Regions from separate parts of the Mycobacterium sp. TH-M11 genome, predicted to be linked through region 2. Evidence: predicted binding sites of a transcription regulator. Region 2 holds the regulator's gene; each other region holds the start of a gene.
The links. Region 2 encodes LexA, which represses DNA repair genes until DNA is damaged. Its sites were predicted from a motif close to CGAACANNTGTTCG; they were not measured.
Positions count from the first base shown of each region.

Region 1 (5,980 bases), on a different contig from region 2:
AGTGAGCCGCCGCCGGCGCCGGCACAGAGTGCGGCGGTGCGCCACGTCGACCCCGCCGATGTCAGGCGCGTGCGACGCGACCTTCCGCCCGGTTACGAGGTAGCGCAGGCGCTGGATGTGACTGCGCCAGCGGCCATTTGGGGACTCGGGGGACCAGGCGTTGCGAACCCGGCCCGTTGCGCACCGCTGGCCAATCCTATTCATGTCGAAGGTGGACGCACGCAGGGTATTTCGGGATCTGGACCGGGGGGCACGGTGTACGCCGTGGTGGTTGAAGGGCCTGGCGTACTGGATCACGCCTTGCTTGCCGGATGCCGGCAGTGGACCATGACCGGCCGGCGGGCCAGTGCGCGTGTTCACCTGGTTGACGCGCCACACATCGACGCCGCCGAAACCGTCGGGATGACAGCCGACATCGTTACCTCAGTCGAAGGTGGCAATGAAATCGGTTCGCAGGCAAGCACCTTCACCGCGTACCTGGGTGATTACTATGCGTTCACCACGCTGATCAGCGATCCCGGCTCGCCGCATGCGGCCCTGACGCCGCAATTCGCCGCCGACCTGCTGGTGAAAACCGTATCGGCCGTACGCGGTTAGCGGCGGTGCGTTAGATTGGCCTCAATGATGCGGATTGCGTTGGCCATCTGGGGGGTCTGTCTATTGGCGGCTTGCTCCCACGGACCGTCGGAGGCGCCCCCTCAAGCAGATATCGCCAAGATCGCGAAGGTGAAGTCCGACTTCGGGCCGGGCTACAAGGTGAAGGAAACCGCGAAGACCGGCATCGACCCCAAGGTGCTGGCGACGCACAAGCTGCCGCCGGGGCTGACGTTCGATCCGCCCGACTGTGCGTCATTTGTCGTCGGCGGGGACATGCCGGCGGGTCTACAGGGCAACATGGCCGCGGTAGCCGCCGAAGGCGACGGCGGGCGTTTCATCGCGATGGCGGTGCAGACGTCGGCGCCGGTGCCGTTCGAGGAGCCGTCGCGCAACTGCAAGAAGGTGGCGTTCCAGGGCGGGCGGGTTCGCGGCCTCATCGAAGTGGTCGAGGTACCGCAGATCGAGGGCACCCGCACCCTCGGCGTACACCGTGTCCTGCAGACCGTGGTGCAGGGCAAACCGCGCAGCGGCGAACTGTACAACTATTCCGCGCATTTCGGTGACTACCAGGTGATCGTCACCGCCAACCCGATGCTGGTGCAGGGTCAGCCACCGAAGCCTGTCGACACCAAACAAGCCCGCGACTTGCTCGTCAAGTCGGTCGCCGCCATCAAAGACTGACCGCTAACGGACGTCGCGGGGCCGGAACTGGATGCTGACCCGCGGCCCGGTGTGAGCCGAGGTCTTGGGCACCGAGTGCTCCCAGGTCCGCTGACATGAGCCGCCCATCACCAATAGATCGCCGTGCGCCTGCGGCAGTCGCAGGGATGAACCGCCGCCGCGAGGTCGCAGCGCGAATGTGCGGGTGGCGCCCAGGCTGACGATCGCCACCATGGTGTCGTGCACGCTGCTCCGGCCGACGGTGTCACCGTGCCAGGCGACGCTGTCGGACCCGTCGCGATACCAGCACAGCCCGACTGTGGTGAACGGCTCGCCGAGTTCGCCGGCATAGATGTCGTTGAGCCGCCGCCGAATCCGGGCCAGCCACGGATGAGGCGCCTCGTCGGCGGTCAGGTCGTAGAAGCTCACCAGCCGCGGGACTTCCAGGACGCGGTCGTACATCTGGCGGCGTTCGGCCCGCCACGGGATGGTCTCGAGCAGCTGGCCGAGCAGTTCATCGACGCCGGTCAGCCAACCGGAACGGATGTCGATCCAGGCTCCTTGACCCAGGGATAGGCGTTCGTTGCACTCGAACAACGATTCCTGTACTGCGATCGCCACAGTGCCGATTGTATCGCACAATTGTTCGATTCACGGGGCGGTGGGTTCACCGGGCGGCAGTTCACGACCGGGCACGACCTCAATGAGCCCAGGTAATGCGTTGCGGGACTGATCAGGTCACCGACACGCGCGAAACGGGACACCAAAGGGTCACGATGCGGTCGCTCGACTGCCCATGCTGCGCGGAAACTGGCACTGTCGTGGTTGTGACTATTGATGTTGACGACGATCTCGTCCTGTACACCGACAAGCGCCCTTACCGCTGCGCGCGCGGCCACTGGCTGCTGCCTGGACACATGATGGTCGGCAGCAGGTCATGCTCCTGCGGTCGGGGTCGGCACACCACCTGGGAATGCGAGTGCGGCGATATCACCTATTCGCCGAAGGTGCGCGACACCTGCGAGTTGAGCGGGAGTCGCTGACTTTTCACGCGAAACAGATGCCACGGCAGTGGTTGTGCGCGGCAGCGCGACCCCGGGTTCTCTTTCGTGGCGATGTTTGTGGACAACCGGTCGCGTCCAGCGTTAACGCCAACTGGGCAGCCAGATCTCCATATTCCAGGTGTTCTGCGAAATCGGCTGCCCGGTGAGCACTGGAAACAACCAGGCAAAGTTCGTGAAAACCATTGCTATGTAACAAGACACGGCGATAAGCCCGAGGCTGCGACGCTCCGCGCCTTGACCTGGCTGGTAGAGGATGTCGCCGAGGATCAACGCGATGGTCATTGCCAGGAACGGTGCCATGGTCGACGCATAGAAGAAATACATCTGCCGGTCGATGTCGGCGAACCACGGTAGCCAGCCGGCGCAGTAGCCGACCAGTACCGCCGCGTAACGCCAGTCGCGTCGTACCAGCATCCGCCAGCAGGCGTACAACAGCACGGGCACCGAAATCCACCACAGTGCCGGTGTGCCAACCAGCATCACCGCTTTGACGCACGACTGCGCGCCGCAGCCCGCGACGTTCTGCTGGTCGATCGCATAGAGCACCGGCCGCAGCGACATCGGCCAGGCCCACGGTTTGGATTCCCACGGGTGGTAATTGCCCGCGGCATTCGTCAGGCCGGCGTGGAAATGATAGGCATTGGCGGTGTAATGCCACAGCGAACGCATCGCGTCGGGCAGCGGCAGTGGGAAAGTCGACTTTGGGCCGATGGATTGGCCGACCTCGTGCCGGTCGATCGCCGTTTCGGACGCGAACCACGGCGCGTAGCTGGCCAGGTACACCCCGACTGGAATGACCAGCAGCGCGTAGGCCGTCGGGAACAGGTCGCGGCGCACCGTGCCCAGCCACGGCCGCAGCGCCCGGTACTGCCGCCGGGCCGCGACGTCGAACGCCAACGACATCGCGCCGAAGAACGCCACGAAATACAGGCCGGACCATTTTGTCCCACAAGCCAAGCCGAGCAGCACGCCGGCGCCGAAGCGCCACCACCGCACGCCCAGCCGCGGCCCCCAGAGCGTCTCGTCGATGCGGCCCTGCGCGGACGCGATATGCATCCGCTCGCGGACCTGATCGCGGTCGACGATCAGCGCACCGAATGCCGCCAGCACCAGGAACGTCAGAAATCCGTCGAGCAGCGCGGTGCGCGCCACCACGAAGCTGACCCCGTCGGCGATGACGAGCAGGCCCGCGATCGCGCCGACGAGTGTCGATCGGCTGATCCGCCGCACGATCCGCACGACCAGCGCCACCATGACCGTGCCCAGGATCGCGCCGGTGAATCGCCAGCCCAGCCCGTTGTAGCCGAACAGCGCCTCGCCGATCGCGATCAGCTGCTTGCCCACCGGGGGATGCACGACCAGGCCGTAGCCCGGGTTGTCCTCCACCCCGTGGTTGTGCAGCATCTGCCAGGCCTGCGGCGCGTAATGCTTCTCGTCGAAGATCGGGGTTGTGGCGTCGGTGGGCGAGTCGAGGTTCACCGTTCGGGTCAGCGCGGCCAGCATGGTGACCACACCGGTGACCACCCAGCCTTGGAGTCGGTCGACGGGACCAAAATCGGGCGCCGGGGCCACTGGGCCCGGGCTGATCACCGGTACTTCGTCGTCGGCGACGAGGTCGTCGGTCTCGATCGTGGTCATCGGATCCGATCGTAGGCTGTGGCACATGACAGACGGTCGACTGCTGCTGGGCGCCACGCCGTTGGGTCAGCCGTCCGACGCGTCACCGCGACTGATCGCTGCGCTGGCCACCGCCGACATCGTGGCCGCTGAGGACACCCGCCGGTTGAGGTTCTTGGCCAGGGCGCTGGATGTGGTGATCGGCGGAAAGGTGGTCAGCCTGTTCGACCACAACGAAGCGGCCCGGGTGCCCGCGCTGGTCGAGCAAATTCGCGCCGGCGCGACGGTGCTGGTGGTCAGCGACGCCGGGATGCCGTTGATCAGCGACCCCGGCCATCGACTGGTGGCCGCCTGTGTCGAGGCCGGCCGGCCGGTGCAGTGCCTGCCGGGCCCGTCGGCGGTGACGACCGCGCTGGCGGTGTCCGGTCTGCCGTCGGAGCGGTTCTGCTTCGAGGGCTTCGCCCCGCGTAAGCAGGGTGCCCGCCGGGGCTGGCTGGCATCGCTGGCGGCCGAACAGCGCACCGCGGTGTTCTTCGAGTCGCCGCGGCGCCTGCCCGCCTGCCTGCTCGACGCGGTCGCCGAACTCGGTGGGGACCGGCGTGCGGCGGTCTGCCGCGAATTGACCAAGGTGCACGAGGAAGTGGTGCGCGGATCGCTGGACGAGCTGGCCGCCTGGGCGGCCGACGGCGTGCTCGGCGAGATCACCGTCGTGTTGGCCGGTGCAGTGCCTCAGGCCGACCTGGCCGCACTGGTGGTTGTGGTGAGCGATCTGGTCGACGACGGGATGGGCGTCAAAGACGCTTGCGCGCAAGTGATTTCCGCGACTCCGGGCGCGCCGTCACGGCGCGAGCTCTACGACGCGGTGTTGCGCGCCCGACGATGATGCCACGCCGGCCCCGATGATCGGTGCCGCCTTGTGCAGGCATTCCTGCCACTCGGCGTCGACGTCGGAGTCGGCGGTGATCCCGCCGCCAGAGCCCAGCACCGCGTTGCCCACCGCGTCGAATTCCACCGTGCGGATCGCGACGTTCAACTCGCAGCCTGCCACCGGGGAGGCCAAACCCACTGTGCCGCAATAGACCCCGCGTCGTGATTGCTCCCATTGCGAAACAAGTTCGCGGGCGCGGAGTTTGGGTGTGCCGGTGACGGACGCCGGCGGGAAGGTGGCGTCCAGCAGCGCCGAGGTCGGCAGCTCGAGTGGAACCTGCGCCGACACCGTCGACACCAGATGCCACACCCCCGGCGCGGGCCGCACCACGAGCAGCTCGGGCACCGTGACCGATCCGGTGACTGCGACCCGGCCCAGGTCATTGCGAACCAGGTCGACGATCATCACGTTCTCCGCGACGTCCTTGGCCGACGCACGTAGCGCCGACGGGGGAGCGTCGATCGGCAGCGTGCCCTTGATCGGGCTCGAGGTCACCAGATCGCCACGGCGACACAAGAACAGCTCCGGTGACAGTGACGCGACCGCGCCCCACGGCCCGGCGACGTAGGCCGCCCGGGCCGGCGCGGTGCGCGCGACGCCGTCGAGGAAGAAGTCCAGCGGATCCCCCGCGATCGTGCCGGTGAACTGGGTGCACACGCATGCCTGATACACCTCGCCGGCCCGGATGGCCTCCAGACAGGCCAGCACCCCGGCGCGATGCGCCGCACGATCGGCGGCGTCCCAGTCGATCCGGAACTCCCGCGCGGGTGTTGGAGTGCTGAGCGCTTGAGCGAGCCAGCCGGGCATCGTTGCCCCGGACAGGCTCTCGTACCACCACTGCCGGTCGAGGTCACAGCGCAGCACGCAATCTGTCCAGCCGCCGGCAGCCTCGGGTACCCGCGCGGGCTGCCCGCCGGAACCCGGATCGGGATAGGACAGGTAGCCGATCCAGCCGCCGCCGACCGTCGTGCTGTGTGAGCCGGGTCGCACGTCGAACGCTTCGGCCGGGTCGACGGGCTGAACCGACAGGCTCGGCGCGATGACGGCCAGCGCGCCGAACCACTGGCCGGTCAGCGCCGCCGGTAGCGGCAGGTCCAGCCGGTTGGTGGCGTCG
Region 1 is NZ_JBYCLD010000021.1:452-6,431, reverse strand. Features, by position in the region: gene AC2VOG_RS01000 (DUF5642 family protein) at 1-597, shown strand, start outside; gene AC2VOG_RS00995 (DUF5642 family protein) at 622-1,278, shown strand; gene AC2VOG_RS00990 (alpha-ketoglutarate-dependent dioxygenase AlkB) at 1,282-1,878, opposite strand; gene AC2VOG_RS00985 (hypothetical protein) at 2,085-2,300, shown strand; gene AC2VOG_RS00980 (dolichyl-phosphate-mannose--protein mannosyltransferase) at 2,403-3,959, opposite strand; gene rsmI (16S rRNA (cytidine(1402)-2'-O)-methyltransferase) at 3,985-4,821, shown strand; gene AC2VOG_RS00970 (aminodeoxychorismate synthase component I) at 4,777-5,980, opposite strand, start outside.
Region 1: the regulator LexA is predicted to act here: its motif matches at 1,893-1,906, upstream of AC2VOG_RS00990 (alpha-ketoglutarate-dependent dioxygenase AlkB).

Region 2 (5,980 bases):
GTTTTCGCGTAGTGGGCCGCAGAGGATGTTGGCCGCGCCCACCGCATCCGCGACCGCGAGGTTGATGCCGACCCCGCCGACCGGGGACATCGCGTGCGCCGCGTCGCCGATACACAGCAGCCCTTTACGCCACCAGGTTGTCAGCCGATCCACCCGCACATCGAGTTGGCTGGTCTGGTCCCAGGAGTGCAAGTCGTTGACGTGCTGCGCCAGATTGGGCTGCACGGCGACCAGTCGCTCCTTGAACGCCTCCAGCGATCCGTCTCGGGGGTTTTCACCCTTGGGCATGAGGTACGCAATTTGCCAGTAGTCGCCCCGGTAGATCATCGCCATCATCAGGCCCTTGCGAACCACCCCGACAGGTTCCCGAGGGTCACCGGGGCGCCAATTCAACCGGAACCACAGCACGTCTATCGACGAATTCGAACTCCCGACCTGCAACCCGGCCGCGGCGCGCACCGCGGATTTGCGGCCGTCCGCGCCGATAACCAGATCGGAGCGCACCTCCAGATCGGGAGTGCGGACGCCCACGACACGATCCCCATCGACCATCAAGCCGGTCACCTCCGCGTTCCGGATCAGCGTGAACTCCGAATAGGCACTGCACTTTTCGGCGAGGAAGTCGAGGAAATCCCACTGCGGCATCAGCGCGATGTAAGGCTGTCTGAAGCCGAGCCGTGCGAGCGCCCGGAAGTTGCCGAAGGTTCGCAGTGTCCCATCGGTATCGAAAGCGAGCCGATCGACTTTGGTGTGCGGCAGACGCAGGAATTCGTTGATCAGCCCCAGCTCGTCCATGACGCGCAAAGTGCTGGGATGCACGGTGTCGCCACGGAAGTCGCGCAGGAAGTCACTGTGTTTCTCCAAGACCGTCACGTTGATCCCGGCCCGGGCCAGGAGTAGCGCGTGCACCATGCCCGCGGGGCCGCCGCCGGCAACACAGACCTGGGTTCGCACGACTCGCGTCATGGACCGACACTACGACAACTGGTCAACCCGACGTGGGCACCTTACGGTGGGCCCGCAGCGCTTTGATCTCGCGCTCGAAATCCTCTGCAGACTCGAAAGACCGGTAGACCGAGGCGAATCGCAGGTAAGCCACTTCGTCGAGTTGACGCAGTGGCCCGAGGATGGCGAGGCCGACCTCATTACTGGGAACTTCCGGCGAGCCGGCCGCGCGCACGGCGTCTTCAACCTGCTGCGCCAACAGGTTGAGCGCATCGTCGTCTACCTGGCGGCCCTGACATGCGCGGCGCACCCCGCGCATCACTTTCTCCCGGCTGAACGGCTCGGTCACGCCGCTGCGCTTGACGACTGCCAGCACCGCATTTTCCACCGTCGTGAATCGCCGTCCACATTCTGGACACGATCGGCGACGTCGGATCGCCTGTCCTTCATCGGTTTCACGGGAGTCAACCACTCGCGAATCCGGATGTCGACAGAACGGACAATGCATGGCCGCTCCTTCGCCGCGCTGACTTCGGGTGTCCCGAACCCCCATGAGCCTACCTGCGCTCCGGGGCGCGGACCTAGCATCACCGGGTGTCGCGGCTGGTACGCGACTCATCCCACCGGTGCGATCAGCGTCTGGCCGGCCGTCACCGCAGAGGACTTGAGCTCGTTGAGTTCGCGAATGCGCGCCGCGACGTCACCGGCCGGCACATCCGGCGCCACCCGGGCAGCCAGACGTTGCAGTGTCTCCCCCGGTTCGACCCGGACCACCGCGAGCCGGTCAGGCATGTGCACCGCGGCCTTCTCGGGTCCGCCATGCAACATCCCACTGAAGTGGGCGACGAATCCCAACCACACCGTGATAGCCGCGGCGACTAACGCAAGCGCCACCGTGGTCGCCGGGGTGATGGGTCGCGGCCGGTGCGGGGCACTCGACAGCAACACGCCGGTGCCGCGATAGCGCGGCGGCGCCGCAACGGGCCTGGATTGCCGCGGACCTCGGGATCCCGGCCCGCTACCGCGGCCGGCCGGACGTACCTGGGCCGGGCGAACCCGGGGCGGCGCGGTCGGTGAGATCGTTTCGATGTGCATCATGTGCGTTCCTCCAGTCGGCTCGTGGTCGATCACGTGTTCGAAGAGTAATCGATAGTGTGTTCGAAAAGCGAACATGTGATCGAACTGTTGCACATGCCGATGACGGTAAGCCAGGCCACCGACAACTCTCTCGGCACTGCGCGGGTCCTGGCTGCGACATGCCTCGAACACATGTTTGATATCTAGGCAAAATATCGCTACATTCGTCCATATGAGCGACAGTGATACTCCGGATACCGCATCTCAACGGGCGCCGCGATCAGCCGATTCGGGCCTGACGGCGCGCCAACGGACCATCCTGGACGTCATCCGCGCGTCGGTGACCACCCGTGGATATCCGCCGAGTATTCGGGAGATCGGTGACGCAGTCGGACTGACGTCGACATCTTCGGTTGCTCACCAATTGCGCACGCTGGAGAAAAAGGGTTTTCTGCGCCGCGACCCCAATCGCCCGCGCGCGGTCGACGTCCGTTCGGCCGACGAGCTGACCAAGCCGTCGGTGCTCACCGACGTCGCCGGGTCGGACGCGCTGCCGGAGCCGACGTTCGTCCCCGTGCTGGGTCGCATTGCCGCCGGTGGCCCGATTCTGGCCGAGGAAGCGATCGAAGACGTCTTTCCGTTGCCGCGCGAACTCGTCGGCGAAGGTTCGCTCTTCTTGCTCAAGGTGGTCGGTGAATCGATGATCGACGCTGCCATCTGCGACGGCGACTGGGTGGTGATCCGTCAGCAAAACGTTGCCGACAACGGCGACATCGTGGCGGCGATGATCGATGGAGAAGCCACCGTCAAGACCTTCAAACGAACGGGCAACCAGGTTTGGCTGATGCCGCATAACCCGGCTTTTGACCCGATCCCGGGCAACGATGCCGCGGTGCTCGGCAAGGTCGTCACGGTCATCCGCAAGATCTGACGCGGCGCGAGCCGGTGCCCTAGCCGGCCTTGTGAAAGCCGTTTACCTTGGCGATTTCCTCGCTAGCGAACCAGATTTCGGCCGGGGTGTCGTCGTAAAGCCCGTTGTCGGGCATGTAGTAGAGACCCGAGCTGGCGTTGGCCTTGACGGGATAGCCCTCCGGCACCCGGTAAGGGTCATCCATCGGAAGGTGAATTGCCAACTGCCCGGACATGACTCGCGCTATCGGCACGGCTGTCGTCTCTTGCGAGTCGTCGCCGTAGGCGTCAGCCGCCGCGTGCCGTCCGACCCGGGCCTCACGCCCCACCGGAATTCCGGTCGGGTGGGTGTCGACATTGTCGGGATCCTGGGCGAACTGCGCGTCGGCCTGGTTGAACTCGTCGACGTGGTCGAACTCACCGAAGTCGGAATACTCGTCGTGCCGATCGGTGTCCTCGCCGAGCAACTCCTCCACCAGACTCTCGTGATCGGGTGGCATCCACGCACTGGCGGGCTGTCTGGGCAGGCGGACGGTCCGTGGACGCGGCGGCCGGTACTCCTCGTCCGGGCCGGTGACCGCCAAGTCGGAATCGACCTCCGGGGACCATTGCGAAACCGCTTCGGTGGCGGCCTCGTCACCGGAGTCGTTCCCGCGGCCCGCACCATCGCGTCTGGCCGCACGACGCCGACCCGACCATCCCACCACAAGTGTCAGGAGGCCGACCAACAGCAGCGCGCCCACACCGGCCAGCAACCACCGCCAATGGGCGGGCAGCCACCCCCCCGCGGTATCAGGCCTGGCCGCATCCGCCCGCGTGGTTTCGCCTGGTATCGCCAGACCGGACAGCGCCGATGCCAGGTTCGTCGGCTCCGTGGTGAAGATGTTCTTCGTCTTGTTCCAAGCGATCTGGCCGCCGGTGAATTTCTGTGTGACGACATCGCCGGCGACGGTCTGATCGCCGACCGGCGCGCCCAGTCTGCCGGTCGCGCCCAGCAGCTTGTCCCACGCGGCTTTGACAGCCCCGCGTACCACATACGCACCATGGTCGGACGTCCAGAAGATCACTGGTTTGTCGTCGGCGGAGAACGCGCTGACCTTACTGGCCGGTTTCAGACCCCCGTCGGCTTCGTTGGCGATCGGGAAGCCCAGGCCACTATTGACCGGCCCGCCGAGCGCCTCGTACTTGGCCAGAATGTCGGTCTCGACGGCGTTCGCGCCGGTGTTGGGGCTGAAAAAGACCGTCCCGCCCGCGAAGTTTTGGGCCAGTCCGTCGCTGCCGACCGGATACTGGTCGCCCTGCTTGGCGCCCAGCGGACCGGACACGCCGCCGGCAGCCCGCCACGCCGTGTTGATGTCCGCCGTCGGATCGACCGGCACCTGCAGGCCGGCGAGTTGACCGGCCAGGTCCGACGGAACGGTGGTGAAAACCTTTGTCAGCCGATTCCAGGACACCTTGCCGCCGCTGAACGCCTGGGTCGCGAGTTCACCGTCGTAGGTCTCATCCCCGGTCGGAACGCCGAGGGCGCCGCCGGAACTGCCCAGCCTGTCCCAGGCCGCGTTGATCGCGCCGCGCACAACGAACGCGCCGTGATCGGCGGTCCAGTAGATGAGCGGCTTGTCGCTTGCCGAAAACGTACTGACCCGGCTGTCGGGCCCGGCCAACCCGCGTACCTCGTTGGCGGTCGGAAAGCCCAGGTCGGACGCCGCAGGCCCACCCAGAGCCTCGTACTTTTCCAGGATGGCGCCCATCATCGACCGTGGACCCGTCGCCGGCGTGAAGAACATCTTCCCGTTCACGAAGTCCTGGGCAAACCCTTGGCCGACCACGTAGCAGTCGCCCTGTTTGGCGCCCAGGTCCGAGGTGTCGCCGCCGGCCTCTTTCCACGCGGCGGTGATCGCATTGTCGGCGTCGCCAATGGGCGATGCGTTCGCGAGGGGCACCTGCAGCACCATGAACGTGAATGCCGCGGTCAACGCCACCAGACCCCGCGCTGAACGCGCGAGGACATCCAGCCGTCTTCGCTGCCTTCTCATCCCGCCCTCCCGCGGTCGCCCAGCCCGAATTCTTGGACCCCATGCGGTCCGCCCGATGGGCCGCCACGACTCTGTTGCGGGCGACGACACGTGGGAAATCATATGCAGACCCTACGGAATGGTCATCGCGTCGATGCAGAATTACCCTTCGCAGCGCGCAATTGCATCGAATTCCGCTCCGACACCATCGCGACGTTGTGCGCTGAGATGCCGAGAAGCCACTCGCGAAGCTGCGGTCTGCGGTGGGCCATCGACCACATCGTGGCTGCCCGATGAATTTCACAGCCGCGGTCCCACCATCCTCACTCCGGCCGAAATATCAGCGCCGGCTCAGAACCTGTTCATCGCAGGCGGATGAGCCTATTCCCGGGAAATCCGGAGGCTAGACACCCAGGCTGCGGCCGATGATCTCCTTCATGATTTCGGTGGTACCGCCGTAGATGGTCTGCACCCGAGCATCGAGATACGCACGCGCAACCGGATATTCGCGCATGAAGCCATAGCCGCCGTGCAGCTGCAGGCAACGGTCGATCAGGTACACCTGCTTCTCGGTGGCGTACCACTTGGCCATTGCCGCCTGTTCGACGGTGAGCTTCTCTTCGAGGTGCAGGGCGATGAACTCGTCCACCATCACCCGCACCACTGTGGCTTCGGTGGCCAATTCGGCGAGCAGGAATCGGCTGTTCTGGAAACTGCCGATGGGCTTGCCGAAGGCTTTGCGCTCCTTGGTGTATTGCAGCGTCTGCTCCAACACCTGCTCCATCGCGGCGGCGGCCATGATGGCGATCGAGATCCGCTCCTGCGGGAGGTTTTGCATGAGGTAGATGAAACCGTGGCCCTCACTCCCCAGCAGGTTCTCGACGGGCACCTCGACGTCGGAGAAGGACAGCTCAGCGGTGTCCTGAGCATCCAGACCGATCTTGTCCAGGTGGCGTCCGCGCTCGAACCCTTTCATCCCGCGCTCGACCGCCAGTAGCGAGAAGCCTTGTGCGCCTTTGTCGGGATCGGTCTGA
Region 2 is NZ_JBYCLD010000322.1:10,671-16,650, reverse strand. Features, by position in the region: gene AC2VOG_RS13155 (FAD-dependent oxidoreductase) at 1-966, opposite strand, end outside; gene nrdR (transcriptional regulator NrdR) at 989-1,453, opposite strand; gene AC2VOG_RS13145 (LysM peptidoglycan-binding domain-containing protein) at 1,561-2,043, opposite strand; gene lexA (transcriptional repressor LexA) at 2,255-2,953, shown strand; gene AC2VOG_RS13135 (LGFP repeat-containing protein) at 2,973-4,967, opposite strand; gene AC2VOG_RS13130 (acyl-CoA dehydrogenase family protein) at 5,350-5,980, opposite strand, start outside.

Region 3 (5,980 bases), on a different contig from region 2:
GAAATCGCGGAAGTAGTAGTGCGCGGAGTGCTCGCCGCCGAAGATCGCGCCGGTCTTGGCCATCAGCGCCTTGATGTAGGAGTGCCCGACGCGCGAGCGCACCGGTGTGCCGCCGCGTTCGATCACCAACTCGGGCACCGCGCGCGAGGTGATCAGGTTGTGAATCACCGACGCGCCGATCTCACGGCTCAACTCGCGGGCAGCCACCAGCGCGGTCACGGTCGACGGCGAGACCGGCAGGCCGCGCTCGTCGACGACGAAGCAGCGGTCGGCGTCGCCGTCGAAAGCCAGCCCGATATCGGCGTTGCTTTCGCGGACGAAAGCCTGCAGATCGGTGAGGTTCGCCGGGTCGAGCGGATTCGCCTCGTGGTTGGGAAACGAGCCGTCGAGTTCGAAGTACAGCGGTAGCAGCGTGAGCGACTCGATCGCGCCGAGCACCGCGGGCGCGGTATGGCCCGCCATCCCGTTGCCGGCGTCGACGGCGACCCGCAGCGGACGCAGACCGTCGGTGTTGACCAGCGACCGCAGAAACTCGCCGTACTCGGCCAACACGTCTTTGTCGGTGCAGGTGCCGCGCATCCCGGCGTGGCTCGGCACACCCGCGATCACCTGGTCACTGATGGCGCTCAGCCCGGTGTCCGCACCGACCGGTAAGGCTGCGGCCCGGCACATTTTGATGCCGTTGTAGGCGGCCGGATTGTGACTCGCGGTGAACATTGCGCCCGGGCAGTCGAGCAATCCCGAGGCGAAGTAGAGCTGATCGGTCGAGGCCAGGCCGATCCGCACCACGTCCAGGCCCTGAGCATTGACGCCCTCGCCGAAGGCGGTGGCCAGCGAGGGCGAACTGTCGCGCATGTCGTGGCCGATGGCGACCCGGCGAGCACCTTCGCTGCGCATCAGCCGGGCGAACGCCGCGCCCACGTCCTGCACGAACGACTCGTCGATTTCAGTGCCGACCAGACCCCGCACGTCGTACGCCTTGATCACACGGTGAACAGCCGCGGCGGGCCAAGACATCGAAAGGGCTCCTGACGACGGCAATCTGATGGGGTGCTGCCAAGCCTATCCCGGCATGCTGTGCGGTTGACTCGGCGTCTACGGCGCCGGTAACTCGAACTTCTCCGCCGTGGGCGCAGAGTCGATGCGGTTACTACTCCGCCGGATCGGGCAGCACCCGAAGATGACCGCGGCGGCGCCCATTGCCGGCCGGTCGCGCAGCGGTTGAGGTGAGCACGCCGGTGGCCGGCTTTTCGGACGCTGGAGCACCGAACTGCCCGGCGGGCTCGTGAAACCCGGTCAACGCACCACCACCGGCGGCCACGTCACGGCCCTCCCGGACAGCTTCGGCGAGCGCGATCAGGTCGTCTTCGTCGGGGTTGACGGCCAGTGGCCCGGCGTGCCGGACCAGCTCCCAGCCGCGCGGCGCGGTGATCCGGCCGGCATGGCTCACGCACAGGTCCCAGGAGTGTGGCTCGCTGGCGACGGCCAGCGGGCCGACGACGGCGGTGGAGTCGGAGTAGACGAACGTCAGCGTCGCGACCGCGTAATGCGGACACCCTGGTCGGCAGCAGCGACGCGGAACGTTCACGATCGAGAGGTTATCGCGCGAGAACGCTCGCACCCCGGCGGACACGCGCATTCATTCAGGCTGGGATGCCCAACCGTTACCATCGCCGGGTGAGCGATTCGCGCAGCTCCCCGCGCGGTCGGCGCTCGCCGGGCAAAAGAGTCCCGCGCCGCCGCCGCGACATGCGCGGCCCGCTGCTGCCGCCGACGGTTCCGGGTTGGCGCAGTCGCGCCGAGCGCTTCGACATGGCGGTGCTCGAGGCCTATGAACCGATCGAACGTCGCTGGCAGGAGCGGCTGTCCGGGCTCGACGTCGCCGTCGACGAGATCCCGCGGATTTCGGCGAAGGATCCTGACAATGTGCAGTGGCCCCCAGAGGTGGTCGCCGACGGGCCGATTGCGCTCGCCCGGCTGATCGGCGCCGGTGTCGATGTCCGCGGCAGCGCCACGCGGGCGCGAGTTGTGTTGTTTCGCAAGCCAATCGAACGACGCGCCAAAGACACAGTCGAGCTGGCCGAATTACTGCACGAGATCTTGGTGGCCCAGGTGGCCACCTACCTGGATGTCGAGCCGTCGGTAATAGACCCGACGATAGAAGACGAATAGCGGGCGACCGCGAGCGCAGCGCTGCACGCTCAGCGGGTCACCCGCTATTCGATAGCCCCGCTAAGTCAGATGATCCCGCGCTTGAGGCGACGACGCTCGCGCTCGGAAAGCCCACCCCAGATGCCGAAACGCTCGTCGTGAGCCAAAGCGTATTCAAGGCATTCGCTACGCACCTCGCAGCCAAGGCAGATCTTCTTGGCCTCGCGAGTGGAGCCACCTTTCTCGGGGAAAAACGCCTCTGGATCTGTTTGAGCACACAACGCACGGTCTTGCCACTGATCGGTTGCTTCCTCGGTGCCCTCGAATTCGTCTTCGATGGTGTCGGGAACCAAACTCAGATGGGGCCTTTGGGGTACCCCTATCAACGGTAGACCGGGAGCGGTGTGCGGTGTTCCTCCCATTAGCCCCCGAAGGTGTTCATAGGACATGCTCCGCCTCCTCACCTGGTTTCGTAGATCGCGAATGTCACCACTGTTCTGATGTCGGCCATCTGCGATTCGAACATTTGATCGAATCTCGGTCTGCGACACCGAATCCGGCCGGCCAACCGAAATGACACTGCTGTGATTACACACGGGTGAGAGTGGATTCGCAAGCGATTCGGCAGATTTACATATCATCTCGTGACCAATTTTTTGCCGCACTGAGGCCGATACGCGCGTGGCGTGTCGGTCACACCTGTCACACAAGGCAATCCGGCATCACTTCGGCCGTCCACCGCCTGACACACCGAGGGCCTGCGGCAGCGCCGCGCGTACTGTCGTGCGGTGTGAAGGTGACGGTTCTGGTCGGCGGTGTGGGCGGCGCCCGATTCCTACTCGGAGTCCAACAATTACTCGGTCTCGGCCAATTCGCGTCCAAATCTGCGCCTGCCGGTGACCACGAGTTGACGGCGGTCGTGAACATCGGCGACGACGCCTGGATGCACGGGGTGCGCATCTGCCCCGATCTGGACACGTGCATGTACACCCTCGGCGGCGGCGTCGACCCAGAGCGGGGCTGGGGGCATCGGGATGAAACCTGGCATGCCAAGGAGGAACTCGTCGCCTACGGCGTTGCGCCGGACTGGTTCCAACTCGGCGACCGTGACCTGGCCACCCATCTGGTACGCAGTCAGATGCTGCGGGCCGGTTACCCGCTGTCGCAGGTGACCGCCGCGTTGTGCGACCGCTGGCAGCCTGGCGCGCGACTGCTGCCCGCCAGCGACGACCGATGCGAAACACACGTCGTCGTGACCGATCCCGACGACGGGAACCGGCGGGCGATCCATTTCCAGGAGTGGTGGGTGCGCTACCGCGCGCAGCTACCGACGCACAGCTTTGCCTTCGTCGGCGCCGAAAAGGCCAACGCTGCAACCGAAGTCACCGATGCCATCGCCGACGCCGATGTCGTACTCGTCGCGCCCTCGAATCCGGTGGTCAGCGTCGGGGCGATCTTGGCAGTTCCCGGCATCCGGTCGGCCCTGCGGTCCACGGGCGCGCCCGTGGTCGGCTACTCCCCGATCATCGCCGGAAAGCCATTGCGCGGGATGGCCGATGAGTGCCTGAGCGTCATCGGGGTGGAATCCACCGCGGAAGCGGTCGGACGGTATCACGGTGCACGCGCCGGCACCGGCATCCTGGACTGCTGGCTGGTCCACGAGGGCGATCATGCCGACATCGACGGCATCGCAGTGCGATCGGTGCCCCTGCTGATGACCGATCCGCAGGCCACAGCCGAGATGGTCAGCGCCGGAATCGAACTCGCGGGCGTGGCTGCGTGAGCAAACCTGAAGAGCACGGCACCGGGTCGCCGATCGAAATTCTGCCCGTGCCCGGGCTCCCCGAGTTCCGGCCCGGCGACGACCTCGCCGCCGCCCTGGCCGCTGCGGCCCCCTGGCTGCGTGATGGCGACGTGTTAGTGGTGACCAGCAAGGTGTTGTCCAAGTGCGAGGGCCGCCTGGTGCCCGCGCCCGCAGCTCCCGAAGAGCGAGACACGTTGCGGCGCAGGCTCGTCGAGGCGGAATCGGTGCGCGTTCTGGCCCGCAAGGGCCGCACGCTGATCACCGAGAACGGCCTGGGCGTGGTGCAGGCCGCGTCCGGCGTGGACGGCTCCAACATCGGCACCGACGAATTGGCTTTGCTGCCCACCGACCCCGACGGCAGCGCCGCGTCGCTGCGAGCCAACCTGCGCGAAAGCTTAGGCGTCACAGTGGGCGTCGTCATCACCGACACGATGGGCCGGGCCTGGCGTAACGGTCAGACCGATGCCGCGGTCGGCGCGGCCGGCGTCGCGGTGCTGCACGGCTACGCCGGCGCGGTCGACCGGCACGGCAACGAATTGATGGTCACCGAGGTCGCGGTCGCCGACGAGATCGCCGCTGCCGCCGACCTGGTCAAGGGCAAACTGACCGCAATCCCGGTCGCCGTGGTGCGCGGACTTTCCGCGCGTATCGTTGCCGAAACCGGCGCTACAGCACGCCATCTCGTGCGCTCCGGCACCGATGACCTGTTCTGGCTGGGCACTGCCGAAGCCCTCGAGCTGGGCCGCAGTCAAGCCCAGCTGATGCGCCGGTCGGTGCGGCAGTTCGGCGCCGAGCCGGTGCCGTCCCAGCTCGTCGAAGACGCGATCGCCGAAGCCCTGACCGCGCCCGCGCCGCATCACACCCGCCCGGTCCGCTTCGTATGGCTGCAGACAAGGACCACCCGCGACCGTCTGCTCGAGCGGATGCGGGACAAGTGGCGAGCCGACCTGACCGGTGATGGCAAGCCCGCCGACGCGGTCGAACGCCGGATCGCGCGCGGTCAGATCCTCTACGACGCACCAGAAGTCGTGATCCCGTTTCTGGTGCCCGACGGTATGCACAGCTATCCCGACGCCGCCCGGACCGACGCCGAGCACACCATGTTCACCGTCGCGGTCGGCGCCGCAGTGCAAGCGCTGCTGGTGGCGTTGGCGGTGCGCGGCGTGGGCAGCTGCTGGATCGGCTCGACGATCTTCGCCGCAGACCTGGTTCGCGCCGAGCTGGAACTTCCCGACGACTGGGAACCGTTGGGCGCCATCGCCATCGGGTACCCGACCGAGCCCATCGAGGCGCGCGACCTGGTGCCGGTCACCGATCTGCTGGTGCGTAAGTGAGCCTGCGAGCGTCGGCAGTCGCGCTGCTGAGCGACTGGCAGCCACCCGACCATTCACAGGATTCGTTGCGCAACGCGGTGCTGGCGTTCCTGCACGCCCGCGCGGACGCCTGTCGGCGGGAATGCATCCCGGGGCACGTCACCGCATCGGCGTTGGTGCTCGACGACACCGGTGAGCGGGTCTTGCTGACGTTGCATCCGCGACTGGGCCGGTGGGTGCAGTTAGGCGGGCACTGCGAGGATTCCGACGCCGACATCCTCGGCGCGGCACTGCGCGAGGCCACCGAGGAATCAGGCGTCGACGGCTTGCGGATCTCCCCCGACCTGGCGGCGATCAACGTGCACGCGCTGACCTGTTCGCTGGGCGTGCCGACCCGCCACCTCGATCTGCAGTTCCTGGCCCACGCGCCGGCGGGTGCCCGGATCGCGGTAAGCGAGGAGTCGGTCGACCTCCGATGGTGGCCGATCGACCGGTTGCCGGACGGCACCGACGAAGCGTTGGCCTACCTGGTCCGGCGGGCCGTTCGAGCGTGAAGCCGACAACCTAGACGTCGCTGGAGTATCGGATTCCGCCGTCGGGAATGCTGACGCCGGGCCACACCCGCGCACCGCGCAACAACTCGCAGCGCGCGCCGATGTCGGCGCCGTCGCCGATCACACCGTCGCGGATCAGCGCCCGCGGGCCGATCCGG
Region 3 is NZ_JBYCLD010000068.1:5,100-11,079, reverse strand. Features, by position in the region: gene AC2VOG_RS02810 (phosphomannomutase/phosphoglucomutase) at 1-1,017, opposite strand, end outside; gene AC2VOG_RS02805 (DUF3499 domain-containing protein) at 1,151-1,588, opposite strand; gene AC2VOG_RS02800 (metallopeptidase family protein) at 1,750-2,172, shown strand; gene AC2VOG_RS02795 (WhiB family transcriptional regulator) at 2,238-2,573, opposite strand; gene cofD (2-phospho-L-lactate transferase) at 2,942-3,934, shown strand; gene AC2VOG_RS02785 (coenzyme F420-0:L-glutamate ligase) at 3,931-5,289, shown strand; gene AC2VOG_RS02780 (NUDIX hydrolase) at 5,286-5,822, shown strand; gene manB (mannose-1-phosphate guanylyltransferase) at 5,833-5,980, opposite strand, start outside.
Region 3: the regulator LexA is predicted to act here: its motif matches at 2,671-2,684, upstream of cofD (2-phospho-L-lactate transferase).